Regions from separate parts of the Bradyrhizobium sp. HKCCYLR20261 genome, predicted to be linked through region 1. Evidence: predicted binding sites of a transcription regulator. Region 1 holds the regulator's gene; the other holds the start of a gene.

Region 1 (7,124 bases):
AGCAGCGTGGCGGCCTCGACGCCGCCGATCACCAGCGCGATCATCACCGACAGCCCGGTGATCACCAGATTGTAGCGTCGCTTGCGGGCGGGATCCGTCAGCGCCCAGCGGTAGGCGCCGACCATCAGCATGCCGTCGGCGGTGTCGACGGTCGCCATCGCCGCGGCGAACAGCGCCGGGAACACCAGGATATGCACCAGGCTCTCGCCGCGGGCCGCTTCGGTCGCCGACAGGCTCAAAAGACCGATCTCGCTGGCGGTGTCGAAGCCAAGGCCGAACAGGAAGCCGAGCGGGAACATATGCCAGGCGCGCGAAACGACCCGCAGCACGGGCCGCAGCAGACGAATCAGGAGGCCGTTGCCGGGGCTCGCGCTGTCCGTCTCGGACCGGGGCGAGCGGCGCCAGAGGTTCACGAACAGGACGAGGTTCGCCAACGCGATCAGCAGCAGGAAGCCTGCCGAGACCGAGGTGCCGATGGCGCCGCCGATCGCGCGGATCGCACTGTCCTCCCGCAACAGATCCGCGCCGGCGACCAGGCTCACGACGATCGTGGCGATCACGACGACGCTCGAATGGCCGAGCGCGAAGTAAAGACCCGCGGCGCGCGGCGCATCGCCGTCCTGCACCAGCTTGCGGACCACATTGTCGATCGCCGCAATATGATCGGCATCGACGGCGTGGCGGAGGCCGAGCAGCCAGGCCAGCAGCGCGGTGCCGACGATGGCCGGACGGTCGGCGTAGAGCGCGAACGCCCAGGCCCAGGCGAGCGCATTGGCGAGCACAAGGCCGGCCAGCAGCATCGCATTGCGACGCCCGACCGGCCGCAGCCAAGCCGGAACGAAACGCGCGGAGCGAGGATGATCAATTGGCAAAATCGTCATACTCGGACAAGAGAGCAAGACCTGCGCCAAAAGGCAAGGCTCGCGCTGCCGCGCCCAAATCACTTGTAAATCAACCCTCGTCGCCCGTGCGGCTGAGGTCCCCGGCATTGCTTTGGCAATCCGCTATCCGGTCACGCACAAACATTGACCAGCCGGTGTCCAACTCTCTTCCTCTTCCTGTCCCTCCCCTCACCGCGCGGATGCGCTCTGCGCGGCGATCTCGCGCCGCACGGCCGCCTCGAACTGGCTGGCGGGCGCGGCAAACATCAGCCGGGTCTCCTCGTGGAACGCCGAGAAGATCCCGACCACCACCGGCTCGCCGCCGATCTCGGCCAGGATCGGCGAGCCCGAATAGCCGAAATTGGCAAGGCAATGCACGGTCAGGAGACGGGCGTCCCTGGTCATGCTTGCGCTACAATTGCGCTGGCCGGTCGGCGAATAGCGCCGCTCCTGGCCATAGCCGATCTCGGAGATGGCGCCGGCCTTGGTCGCAGCCGCGAGCTCATCCCGGCCCACGGACTTCACCGCCACGGGCTTCGAGGGCAGCGCATCCTTCAGGATGATCAACGCCCAGTCGGCTGGCGAGCGGTCCAGCGACCATTTGTCGTGCTGGGTCGGAATGAACTCAGGCGCCACGATCAGCTTGTCGGCGACCGACGAGGCCGCGGGAGTGCCTCTGTTCATGCCAGCGAGGAAATGGACGTTGCCGGGGCTGACCTGCCCGACGCCGTTGAAGACACAATGCGCCGCCGTGAGCACCACGCGCGGCGCCACCAGCGTGCCGGTGCACGAACCTCCCGTGCTGTATTGCGCCACGGTCACGACACCGATCGAGGAGGCCGGCCAGGAGGTGGGATCGACGACGTCGCCGAAGTGCCGGTCGAGACCGAGCAACTGCTCCGCGCGCGGATTGGCAATCCCGGCATCGACCGATTCCGGCTTCGGCCGCCACGCGGCAATGGTGGCCTCGGCCTGGCGCCGCTGCGCTTCGCTGAGCTTCACTCTCTGAATCTCACGGCCGGCCGACCTGACGCCGCTGCGACCGGCCATCACGAGCCAGGCATAACCCTGGATGACGTCCCGGGTCATGACCTCGCCGTCGAGCATCATCAGGCCGAGCATGTATTGCGACTGGGCAAAGCCCTGCGCGGCGGCGCGATTGAACCAGCGGGCGGCTTCGCCGTGATCGCGGGCGGCGCCTTCACCGTTGAAATAGGCGATGCCGAGATAATGCTGGGCGACGGCGAGCCCTTGATCGGCGGCCTTGCGGTACCAGACCAGCGCCTCCGCCTGGTTGCGCGGGGCGCCCAGGCCGAAGGCCTGCATGAATCCGACATTGAACTGCGCGCGCGCATCGCCCTTGGCGGCGAGCGGCTGGAGCCGGCGTAACGCCGCCGCCGGCAGCCCGTTCGAAGCCGCAGCGACGGCGTCCTCGAGCTCGGCGGCCGCGGCATTGCCGGCAGCCACAAGCAACAAGGCCAACAAGATAGCGAGCGTCCTGATCATTGCGTCTGCCGAGGTCCGACCATGATGATGGGAACTCGATCACACAGGATCAAGACGGCAACGGCATGACCGCGCGATCAGGCCTGCTCGCCCGTTAGGCCTGCTCCGACTTGGCGAAGCGATCGTCCAGCGCATAGCCGGCGCCACGCACAGTGCGGATCGGATCCTGCTCGCGGCCGGGATTGAGCAGCTTGCGCAGGCGGCCGATGTGCACGTCCACCGTGCGCTCATCGATATAGATGTCGCGGCCCCAGACGCTGTCGAGCAACTGCTCGCGGCTGAACACGCGGCCGGGATGCTCGAGGAAGAATTCGAGCAGGCGGTATTCGGTCGGGCCGAGATCGATCGGCCGGCCCGAGCGCGCCACGCGGCGCTTCTCACGGTCGAGCTCGATGTCGCCATAGGAAAGCACTGTCGCCAGCCGCTCCGGGCTCGCCCGCCGCAGCAGGCCCTTCACGCGCGCCAGCAGCTCCGGCACCGAGAACGGCTTGACGATGTAGTCGTCGGCGCCGGTCGCAAGCCCCCGCACACGCTCGCTCTCCTCGCCGCGCGCGGTGAGCATGATGATCGGCAGCTGCTTGGTCTCGGACCGCGCCCGCAGCCGCCGGCACAGCTCGATGCCGGACAGGCCCGGCAGCATCCAGTCGAGCACGACCAGATCGGGCACGCGCTCCTTGAGCCGCGTGTCGGCCTCGTCGCCGCGCGCCACGGTCTCGACCTCGTAGCCTTCGGCCTCGAGGTTGTAGCGCAGCAGCGTCGTCAGCGCCTCCTCGTCCTCAACCACCAGAATTCGCGCACCCATGTCGAAATCGTCTTTCTCAGTTACCGGGGATCGTGGTCGCGAAGCTGGTCATGTCGCCCTTCGGGCGCTTGTCCATGATCTGCTGGCCCTCGATCATATAGAACACCGTCTCGGCGATGTTGGTGGCGTGGTCCCCCATCCGCTCGATGTTCTTGGCGCAGAACATCAAATGGATGCAGAACGAGATGTTGCGCGGGTCTTCCATCATGTAGGTCAGGAGCTCGCGGAACAGCGAGGTGCAGATCGCGTCCACCTCCTCGTCGCCCTTCCAGACCGTCATCGCCGCCGGCAGGTCATGCGCCGCATAGGCGTCCAGCACCGTCTTGACCTGCGACTGCACCAGATCAGTCATGTGCTCGAGGCCGCGGATCAGCTTCAGCGGATGGAAGTCGCTCTCCAGCGCGGCGACGCGCTTGCCGATGTTCTTGGCGAGGTCGCCGATGCGCTCCAGATCGGTGGCGACGCGCATCGCGCCGACGATCTCGCGCAAATCCACCGCCATCGGCTGGCGGCGGGCGATCGTCAGCACCGCGCGCTCCTCGATGATGCGCTGCAGCTTGTCGACCTCGGCGTCGGCGGCGACCACCTTCTGGCCGAGCGCCACGTCGCGCCGCACCAGCGCGTCGACGGAATCGACGATCAGCCGCTCGGCGAGGCCGCCCATCTCCGACACCAGCCGGGTCAGGTCCTGCAGATCGCTGTCGAACGCCTTGGCGGTATGTTCACTGGCCATGTTGATCTCCTGAAGAATGCTGTCGGCGTCAGCCGAACCGGCCGGTGATGTAGTCCTGGGTCCGCCGATCGCTCGGCGAGGTGAAGATCTTGCTGGTCTCGTCGAACTCGATCAGCTCGCCGAGATACATGAAGGCGGTCTTGTCGGAGACGCGGGCCGCCTGCTGCATGTTATGGGTGACGATCGCGATCGTATAGTTCTCCGCGAGCTCCTGGATCAGCTCCTCGACCTTGGCGGTCGAGATCGGGTCGAGCGCCGAGCACGGCTCGTCGAACAGGATCACCTCGGGCCGGACGGCGACCGTGCGCGCGATGCACAAGCGCTGCTGCTGGCCGCCGGACAGCGACAGGCCGGAGGCGTTGAGCTTGTCCTTGACCTCGTTCCACAGCGCGCCGCCGCGCAGCGCCTTCTCGACGCGGTCGTCCATCTCGGACTTCGAGATCTTCTCGTAGAGACGGATGCCGAAGGCGATGTTCTCGTAGATCGTCATCGGGAACGGCGTCGGCTTCTGGAACACCATGCCGACCCGCGCGCGCAGCAGATTGAGATCGAGCTTGGGATCGAGGATGTTGGTGTTGTCCAGCATCAGCTGGCCGGTGGCGCGCTGGCCCGGATAGAGATCGTACATCCGGTTGAAGATGCGCAGCAGGGTGGACTTGCCGCAGCCGGACGGGCCGATGAACGCCGTGACGCGGTTGGTGCCCAGCGTCAGGTTGATGTTCTTCAGCGCGTGATGATCGCCGTAATAGAAGTTCAGGTTGCGCGCGGTCACCTTGGCCGGCGCCTCGGGGAGCGGCTGGCCGTGAAGGGTGTGAGCGGGCTGACTGACGGAGACGGACAGTTCGGTCATTTCGTTTTCCTCTCGGCGCCGAGAATGCGTGCACCGACGTTCAAAGCGAGCACGGCCAGAGTGATGAGAAGGGCTCCGCTCCAGGCCAATTGCTTCCAATAGGCATACGGGCTCTGCACGAAGTTGTTGATGGTGACAGGCAGGTTCGCCATCGTCTTGGAGAGGTTGAGGCTCCAGAACTGGTTCGACAGCGCGGTGAACAGGAGCGGCGCGGTTTCGCCGGCGACGCGGGCGGTCGCCAGCAGCACGCCGGTGATGAGGCCGGAGCGCGCCGCGCGGTAGGCGATGCGGCGGATCACCAGCGAGCGCGGCAGGCCAAGCGCCGAGGCTGCCTCGCGCAGCGGGTTGGGCACCAGCAGCAGCATGTCCTCGGTGGTGCGCAGCACGACCGGGATCACGATGACGGCCAGCGCCAGCGCACCGGCGATGGCGGAGAAGCCGCCCATCGGCACCACGACGGCGCCGTAGATGAACAGGCCGATGATGATCGACGGCGCCGACAGCAGGATGTCGTTGATGAAGCGGATCACCGAGGTCAGGCGGTCGTTGCGGCCGTATTCGGCGAGGTAGGTGCCGGCGAACAGGCCGAGCGGCGCGCCGATGCCGACGCCGATCACGGTCATCATGATCGAACCGACGATGGCGTTGCGCAGGCCGCCTTCGCTGGCGCCCGGCGGCGGCGTGTCGGCGGTGAAGACCTGCAGGCTGAGGCCGGCGAGGCCGTTATAGAACAGCGTGAACAGGATCAGCGCCAGCCAGGTGACGCCGAACGCCGCGGCGGCGATGCACAGGCCGCGGACGACAATGTCCTTGCGGCGGCGGCGCGCATAGATCGGGTTGATGGGATTGACCGGCGTATCGACGGTGGACATCTCGACGCTCGTCATGGGTTACTTTCCAGCCTTGGCTTCGAGCCGCGCCAGCATCAGCCGGGCGCTCGCCAGCACGAAGAAGGTGAGGACGAACAGGAGCAGGCCGAGCAGGATCAGGCTCGACTGGTGCAGGCCGTCGCTCTCCTGGAATTCGGAGGCGATCGCGGCCGAGATCGTCGTGCCCGGCGCGAAGATCGAGGACGAGATCCGGAACGAGTTGCCGATGATGAAGGTCACCGCCATGGTCTCGCCGAGCGCACGGCCCAGCGCCAGCATGACGCCGCCGATGACGCCGACCCTTGTGTAGGGGATGACGACGCTGCGCACGACCTCCCAGGTGGTGCAACCGACGCCGTAGGCGGCTTCCTTGAGCACCGGCGGGACCGTCTTGAAGACGTCGACCGAGATCGAGGTGATGAAGGGCAGCACCATGATCGCCAGGATCAGCGAGGCGTTGAACAGGCTGAGATAGGACGGCGGACCTGCGAAGATGTCCTGCAGCACCGGGATGTTGGCACAGAGGCCGATCATGAACGGCTGGAACGTGGTGGCCAGGAACGGGCCCAGCACGAAGAAGCCCCACATGCCGTAGATGATCGAGGGAATGCCGGCGAGCAGCTCGATGGCGAGGCCAATGGGACGGCGCAGCCATTGCGGGCAGAGCTCGGTCAGAAAGATCGCGATGCCGAGGCCGACGGGAATGGCGATCAGCATCGCGATGAACGAGGTCACCAGCGTGCCGTAGATCGGGCCGAGCGCACCGAGCACCGGCGGATCGGCCGAAGGCGCCCAGCGCTTGGTGAACAGGAACTGGAAGCCATACTCCTTCATCGCCGGCCAGGCGCCGATGACGAGGGAGATGATGATGCCGCCGAGGATCAGCAGCACCGAGATCGCCGACAGGCGGGTGATCCAGTAGAAGGTGACATCGCCGAGCTTGAACGCGCTCAGCGCGCGGGCGCGGTCATAGGGCCCTGCGGCAGCGGCGATATCGCCGACCTCGCTCTCAACGGCCATCTCAGCCAAGTCCGCCCCCTGCTTCTTTGACACCATCATCACCTTGAACGAACCCTCTCCCGTTTCCGGGAGAGGGCAGCACGCTTCAGATCAGCTCTTGATGTCGGCCGACCAGGTCTTCTCGATCAGCTTCACGACGCTGTCGGGCATCGGGATGTAGTCGAGCTCCTCGGCCATCTTGTCGCCCTTCTCGAACGACCACTTGAAGAACTTGATCGCCTCGGCGGAGGCCGCCTTGTCGGTCGGCTCCTTGTGCATCAGGATGAAGGTCGCGGCCGTCATCGGCCAGGACTTCTCGCCCTGCTGGTTGGCGAGGATCACGTAGTAGCCGGGAGCCTTGGCCCAGTCGGCGTTGCCGGCCGCAGCCTGGAACGCCTCGACGGTCGGCTGCACGGTCTTGCCGGCCTTGTTGACCATGCCGGTGTAGGTCAGCTTGTTCTGCTTGGCATAGGCGTACTCGACA
Region 2 (7,124 bases), on a different contig from region 1:
CGGTATCGGAGCAGACGAACATGCGGCTGCCTTTGTCGTCGGTCACGATCTCGTCGAGATAGGAATCCTCCGCGCCGCACAGCGCGCAGGGCGCATCGAACTTATAGCGGGTGAACGGGTGGTCCTCAAAATCGAGCGAGACGACCGGTGTGTACGGCGGAATGGCATAGATCCGCTTCTCGCGGCCCGCGCCGAACAATTGCAGCGCCGGACAATTGTCCATCTTGGGGTTGTCGAATTTCGGCGTTGGCGACGGATCCATCACGTAGCGCGCATTGACCTTGACCGGATATGCATAGGAGGTGGCGATATGGCCGAAGCGCGCGATGTCCTCATACAGCTTGACGTGCATCAGGCCATATTCGGCCAGCGCATGCATGCGCCGCGTCTCGGTCTCGCGCGGCTCGAGGAAGCGCAGCGGCTCCGGAATCGGCACCTGATAGACCAGCACCTGCCCGTCGCGCAGCGGCGCCTCGGGAATGCGATGCCGGGTCTGGATCACGGTCGCGGCTTCCGTCGAGGTCGTGGTCTCGACCCCCGCCGTCTTGGCGAAGAACTTGCGGATCGAGATCGCATTCGTCGTGTCGTCCGACCCCTGGTCGATGACCTTGAGCACATCGGCCGGTCCAAGAATGGCGGCTGTGACCTGCACGCCGCCGGTGCCCCAGCCATAGGGCATCGGCATCTCGCGGCTTGCGAAGGGCACCTGATAGCCGGGGATCGCGATCGCCTTTAGGATCGCACGGCGGATCATGCGCTTGGTCTGCTCGTCCAGATAGGCGAAATTGTAGGTCGGCGCGTTCATTCCGCGGCCTCCTTCATGGCCGGAGCCGCATGGGCGTCCGCGAACTCCTGACGCAGCTTGCGCAACAGGCCAAGCTCGGACTGGAAATCGACATAGTGCGGCAGCTTCAGATGCTCGACGAAGCCGGTCGCCTGCACATTGTCGGAATGAGACAGCACGAATTCCTCGTCCTGCGCCGGCGCGATCACGTCCTCACCCAGTTCACGCGCGCGCAGGGCGCGGTCGACCAGCGCCATCGACATCGTCTTGCGTTCGCTCTGGCCGAAAGCGAGGCCGTAGCCGCGGGTGAAGCATGGCGGCTCGGTGGCCGAGCCCTTGAACTGATTGACCATCTGACACTCGGTCAGCTCGATGGAGCCGAGCGGCACGGCAAAGCCGACCTCCTCGGCGAAGAACTCGACCTCGACCTCGCCGAAGCGAATCTCGCCGGCGAACGGATGGTTGCGGCCGTAGCCGCGCTGCGTCGAATAGCCAAGCGCAAGCAGAAAGCCTTCGTCACCACGCGCGAGATTCTGCAGCCGCAGATCGCGCCCCGCCGGAAAGCCGAGGGGATCACGCGTCAGGTCCCCAACGGGAGCGCCGGCTTCCGCCTGCGGCGACGGCTCGATGAGACCATCCTGGCCAAGAATGTCGGTCACTCGCGGCGTCGGCGCAGTCGAGGCCTCGGCCATCGCAGGGGACTCGGGATCGGCCCCTTTCGCAAGCTGCGGATCGAGCAGGCGGTGCGTGTAGTCGAAGGTCGGGCCGAGCACCTGCCCGCCCGGGATGTCCTTGAACGTCGACGATACCCGCCGCTGCACCCGCATCGCACCGGTATCGACCGGCTCACTCGCACCGAAGCGCGGCAATGTCGCCCTGAAGGCGCGCACCAGGAAGATCGCCTCGATCAGATCGCCGCGGGCCTGCTTGATGGCCAGCGCGGCGAGCTCGCGATCATACAGCGAGCCCTCGCTCATCACGCGATCGACAGCGAGGCCGAGTTGCTCGGAAATCTGCGCCAGCGACAGATCCGGCACATTGCGATCGCCGCGACGCTCATGCGCCAGCAGCCGATGCGCATTCTCGATGGCGCGCTCGCCACCCTTGACGGCGACATACATGCCTCAACCTCCTGCGGCGACGAGCCGCGCCGTGCGCGGGATGGCAACGATCGACGAACCGTCGACCAGCACCACATCGATTCCGCGCGGAAACAGTCTCTCATTGATCGACAGCCGCTCGAACAGATCGGCCGGCGCGATCGACGCGGCGAATGTCGCCGTTCCGTCGATGCCCGGGCCGCGCAACTGAAAGGTCCGGCCAGCGGACAGGCTCGCCACCTGCAGGATCAACGTCGTCGAACGGTCGGGATATTCGGCGGAACCTAGCGCGAATGAGCTGAAATCAGGCAGCGTGTCGGGCGCGGCCACCAGCGCGAAGCTCGCCTGCGAGGGCTTGCCAGTGATCGGCGCCCCCGTGTGAAATTTGAGCCAGGCACCGACCTCCGCGGCTGCGGCCAACGGCGCATCGAGCCAGATCGGGGTGTCGTGATCGAACAGCGTCAACGCGATCGCGGCGGTACCGTGCATCAAGCATGCTGGCCGCCCCACAGGAGCCTCGATGTGTCGCACGCTGCCGGGCCGCGCCATGGCTTCCATCACCGTGCGGAACGTCGACTGCGCTGCCAGAACCTTGTCGGAAAACCCGGGCTGAAGCTCGGACGTCACAATGGCCATCAGCCTTCTCCTCGGACCATCGTGTAGAAGTCGACGCGCGTCGCCGCAGCCTCCTGGGCCTGGCGCCGGCGGTCTTCCTGCAGTTGCGCCTGCAGCGGGGCGACCACTTGCGTGAGGACGCCTTGAGCATGGGCCTGCGATTGAATCATCGCGTCGCATAGCGCGATCAGCCGCGCCTTGCCGCCATCGCGCCCGAGCACGTAGCCGAAGCCGACCTCGCCGCTCCCGAGCCGAACCGCCGCACGCGACACCGTCGCCTCACCGAGATTGAACGGGGCACCATCGCCACCGACCCGGCCGCGCAGCATCACGAGACCATTCTCCGCCGCGCGCAGATCCTGATGATCCGGCAGCGCGAGGCTTTCCAGCCTGGCTGCGATATCCGCATGCGAGGCGTGTGCGAGGACCTGCATCGCCGTCCTGCGCCGATCCTGCATCGTGTTGCCGTCCATCTCCATCCGCTCTTGCCGTCGTAAAGTTGTCTATGATATTAGACAACTTCGTAACGGGGCGCCATGACTGTTTGATGACATGGACGTGATTTTCGCGACCCGAAAGGCGGAGAGCCGGTGATGAGCATGCAGGACGCTCCTTCGGGCGTCGCGTTGTGGCGGCGCGTGGCCGACGGGATCGAGCGCGACATCGCCGGCGGCCGCTTCGCGCCCGGGACGCGTCTGCCGGGCGAGACCGAAATCGCCGAGACATACCGCGTCAACCGCCACACGGTGCGCCGTGCGCTCGCGACGCTCGCGGAGCGCGGCCTGGTGCGGGCCGAGCGCGGCAGCGGCACCTATGTCGAGGCGCCGCGGCTGTCCTATCCGCTGCGATCGCGCACGCGCTTTTCCGAGATCGTCGGCGCCGGCGGCCGCGAACCGCGCGGACAGATGCTCGCCGCCAGCGAAGAGCCGGCGACGCGCGACCTCGCGCGCGTGCTCGGCGTGAAGGCCGGCGCTTCGCTGACACGCATCGACGCGCTGCGCTTTGCCGACAAGACGCCGATCTGCGTGAGCACGTCATGGCTGTCGACTGAGCGGTTTCCCGACGCCGGCTCGATCTTCGCCTCGGCCCGTTCGATGACGGCGCTGCTCGCGCATTTCGGCATTCGCGACTATCGCCGCGGATCGACCCGCATCACCGCCGACATCGCCGACGCAAGCGACGCGGCGCGCCTGGATCTCGCACTCGACCGCCCCGTGCTCGTGGTCGACAGCACCGACATCGACGCCGACGGGACGCCGCTGGTCGTCAAGCGCTCACGCTTTGCCGCGGAGCGCGTGGCCTTCGAGGTGGAGAGCTAGACGCGACGGTGGGTCTGGGGCTCAGTCGATCAGAGAGCCATCCGGATTGAAGAAGGGATGCGGTCCGTCGAACGCACCGATCGGCACCTGATGCGTCACGACGGTGCCGAAGCCTGCGCCTGGAAACCAGACGTGCAAGTGGAAGGCGGGCGGCTCGACCCGGAAGGATGGCGGTTGCAGCTCGGCGAGATCAAGCGCGACGGCGTGGTTCGGCGCGGGACAAATCGTGCAGGGAATGCCGGCGAACCGGGTCAGCGTGGCACGATGCACGTGGCCGCAGCCGATCAACTGCAACCGCGGGTGACGCGCAACGACCGCGGCGAGATCGTCGGCATTGAGCAGGTTCTGCCGGTCCATGTGCCAGATGCCGGTGGCCAACGGCGGATGATGCAAAAACATCAGCGCCGGCTTGTCGGCACGCGCGGACAGCCTGTCGTCGAACCAAGCGAGAGTGGCCGCGTCGAGCTCGCCATGCGGATGACCGGGCACGCTGGAATCGAGCAGCAGCAGATCGAGCTCCGGCAGATCGACATGCCGGTTCAGCGGACCGGACGCGCCGGCATCAAAATGATCCGGAAACGCCGCGCGCATCAGCTCGCGTGAATCATGATTGCCGGGCACCGCGACGTAGGGAATCGAAAGCTCCGCCAGCAATCCCGCGAGATGCTCGTACTCGACCGCCGACGGCGTGTCGGCGAGATCGCCGGAGATCACGACGAGATCAGGCTTCGGCGCGAGCCGGTTGAGCTCCGCAATGCAATGCGCCAGTGCCCGCGCGGTATCGACGCGGCGATAGGCGAGCCGGCCGGGCGCCTTGATGTGCAGGTCGGAGATCTGAGCGATGATGATGGGGCGCTTGCTCATGCCGTTCAGCCTTCCTCTGGCAGCAGACGAATGGCGTTCGCCGCAATGGACAGACCGACGCGCTCCCCTGCTCCGACCCTGATCGTGTTCGGCGCGTCCACCGTCAATGCGACGGATGCGGCATCACGCACGACGATGCGCTGGCGGTCGCCGGCGAAGCGAACGCTATCAACCACGCCGGTCAAGCACGAGGCCGACACGTCGGCGATGCCGATCGTCTCAGGGCGGACCATCGCGACAGCGTTGGGTTTCGAACCACCGCCGGATACAGGCTGGCGGCCTCCCGGCAGCACGAGATGGCCGTCCGCGATCGGCGCCTCGATGATGTTGGCCGCGCCGACGAACTCCGCGACGAAGCGGCTGGCGGGCTCGAAATAGATCTCGCGCGGCGTCCCGACCTGCGCGATCGCGCCCTTGCGCATCACGACGATGCGGTCCCCAAGCTCCATCGCCTCGGCCTGGTCGTGGGTCACATAGATCGCGGTAATGCCGAGGGTGCGCAGCAGGCTGTTGAGCTCGCCGCGCAGCCGCTCGCGCAAGGCGGCGTCGAGCGCCGTGAGCGGCTCGTCGAGCAGCAGTACGCTCGGCCTGACGGCAACGGCGCGCGCGAGCGCGACGCGCTGGCGTTGTCCGCCCGACAGCTGATCGATGCGGCGGTCTTCGAGACCGGCCAGATTGGTCAGCGCCACCAGCTCGGCGACGCGCGCGGCGCGTTGCGCCCGCGAGACGCCGCGAATCTTGAGCCCATAGCCGATGTTCTCTGCGACAGACATGTTGGGAAACAGCGCATAGGATTGGAACACCATGCCGACATTGCGCTTCTCGATCGGCTGCCTGGTCTGGTCCTTGCCGTCGAACAGCACGCGGCCGCCGGCGTCGGGCGTCTCGAGACCGGCGACGATCCGCAGCAAGGTGGTCTTGCCGCAACCGGACGGGCCGAGCAGCACCAGCGTTTCGCTCTGCGCGATGTCGAGCGTGGCGCGCGCGAGCGCGTTGGTGCCGTCTGCGAATGTCTTGCCGCAATTCTCAACCTTCAGCGCCGCGCCGTGACGGGTCATCGTGCTCACCTTGCACCTCCCCTTTCGCCGATCCACTGCATGGCGACCAGGAGCGGAATGATCAGGACGAAGAAAATCAGAGTATAGGCCGAGGCCACCTCGAGGCGCATCGACGCATAGGCGTCGGCGAGGCCGACCGGCAAGGTCTTGGTCAGCGGCGTGTGCAACATCCAGGTCAGGTTGAATTCTCCGAGCGAGAGCGTGACGACCATGAGGCTGCCGGCCAGGATTCCCGGCGCGGCATTGGGAACGATGACGTCGACGAAGCGGCGCCACGGCGAGGCGCCGACGGAGGCGGCGCCTTCGTCGAGCGATTTGACGTCGATGGTGGCGAACACGGCCATCACCGAGCGCACCATGAATGGCATCGTGAAGACGACGTGGCCAGCGAGGATGAACAGCCACGAGCGGCGGAAGCTGCCGAAGCCGCCATAGGTCAAGAGCAGCGCCAGCGCGATCGCAAGCCCGGGAATAGCGAGCGGCAAGGTGATGATCTCCTCGACCATCCGCGCGAGCCGTCCACCGCGGACATACAGCGCGTAAGCGGCGGGAACGCCGACCACGAGCGTGACGGCGAGCGTGCCGAGCGCAATCATGATCGACGCCAGGATCGTGCCGGCATAGAGCTCCCAGACCTGCACGACCCATTGCAGCGTCACGCCGGACTGGATCCCGCGGAAGTAGTTGACGGTGACCCCGGCCGCGATCGAGAGGCCGGCGGGCACGGCCAGGAACGCCGCGACGAGCAGCGTGAACAGGAACTGAAGCGCGAAGAGGATTCGGCTGCGCACGCGACTAGCCCGCCGCCGCGACAGAGGTACCGGCGAAGCTGCGCGCCAGCGCCAGGATCAGCCACGTCATCACCCCCAGCCCGACCGACAACGCCGCCGAGGTCGCGAGATTTCCCGCCAGAGTGAATTCTGTGTAGATCAGCATCGGCAGCACGTCGATGCTAGTCGCAAGCGTGAACGCCGTGCCGAACGCGCCCATGGCGGTGGCAAACGCGATCGCGCCCGAGGCGACCAGGGCCGGCGCAAGCGCCGGTAGCACTACGTCGCGCAGCACCGCCCATGGGCTCGCGCCGAGCGAGCGAGCCGCCTCCTCCAGGCCGGGATCGAGCTTCTGTGCCGCGGCCATGATGGTGAGAATGACCCTCGGAATGGAAAAGTAGAGATAGCCGAGGAAAAGCCCATAGATCGAATAAGCGAACACGATCTTGTCGCCGAGCACGCGCGAGGAAACGTCGCCGATGAGACCCTGGCGGCCGGCGAGCAGGATGATCATGAATCCGATCACGACGCCGGGAAAGGCGAGCGGGAACGTCAGGACGGCAACCAGGACGGCGCGTCCCGGAAAGCGATGGCGCTGCAGGAACAGGCCGGCG

Evidence for each region. Region 1 encodes PhoB, which activates phosphate uptake and scavenging genes when phosphate is short. Its sites were predicted from a motif close to TGTCATNNANCTGTCAT; they were not measured.
Region 2: the regulator PhoB is predicted to act here: its motif matches at 3,036-3,052, upstream of phnF (phosphonate metabolism transcriptional regulator PhnF).

Annotation. Positions count from the first base shown of each region.
Region 1 covers NZ_JBNPUZ010000001.1:114,446-121,569, forward strand. The annotation lists gene ACQR1L_RS00535 (HoxN/HupN/NixA family nickel/cobalt transporter) at 1-800, opposite strand, end outside; gene ACQR1L_RS00540 (trypsin-like serine protease) at 1,071-2,387, opposite strand; gene phoB (phosphate regulon transcriptional regulator PhoB) at 2,482-3,189, opposite strand; gene phoU (phosphate signaling complex protein PhoU) at 3,206-3,922, opposite strand; gene pstB (phosphate ABC transporter ATP-binding protein PstB) at 3,951-4,772, opposite strand; gene pstA (phosphate ABC transporter permease PstA) at 4,769-5,614, opposite strand; gene pstC (phosphate ABC transporter permease subunit PstC) at 5,663-6,661, opposite strand; gene pstS (phosphate ABC transporter substrate-binding protein PstS) at 6,752-7,124, opposite strand, start outside.
Region 2 covers NZ_JBNPUZ010000007.1:55,494-62,617, reverse strand. The annotation lists gene ACQR1L_RS18340 (alpha-D-ribose 1-methylphosphonate 5-phosphate C-P-lyase PhnJ) at 1-805, opposite strand, end outside; gene ACQR1L_RS18335 (carbon-phosphorus lyase complex subunit PhnI) at 802-1,905, opposite strand; gene phnH (phosphonate C-P lyase system protein PhnH) at 1,909-2,520, opposite strand; gene phnG (phosphonate C-P lyase system protein PhnG) at 2,520-2,972, opposite strand; gene phnF (phosphonate metabolism transcriptional regulator PhnF) at 3,093-3,818, shown strand; gene ACQR1L_RS18315 (phosphodiesterase) at 3,840-4,682, opposite strand; gene ACQR1L_RS18310 (ABC transporter ATP-binding protein) at 4,688-5,740, opposite strand; gene ACQR1L_RS18305 (ABC transporter permease) at 5,746-6,531, opposite strand; gene ACQR1L_RS18300 (ABC transporter permease) at 6,536-7,124, opposite strand, start outside.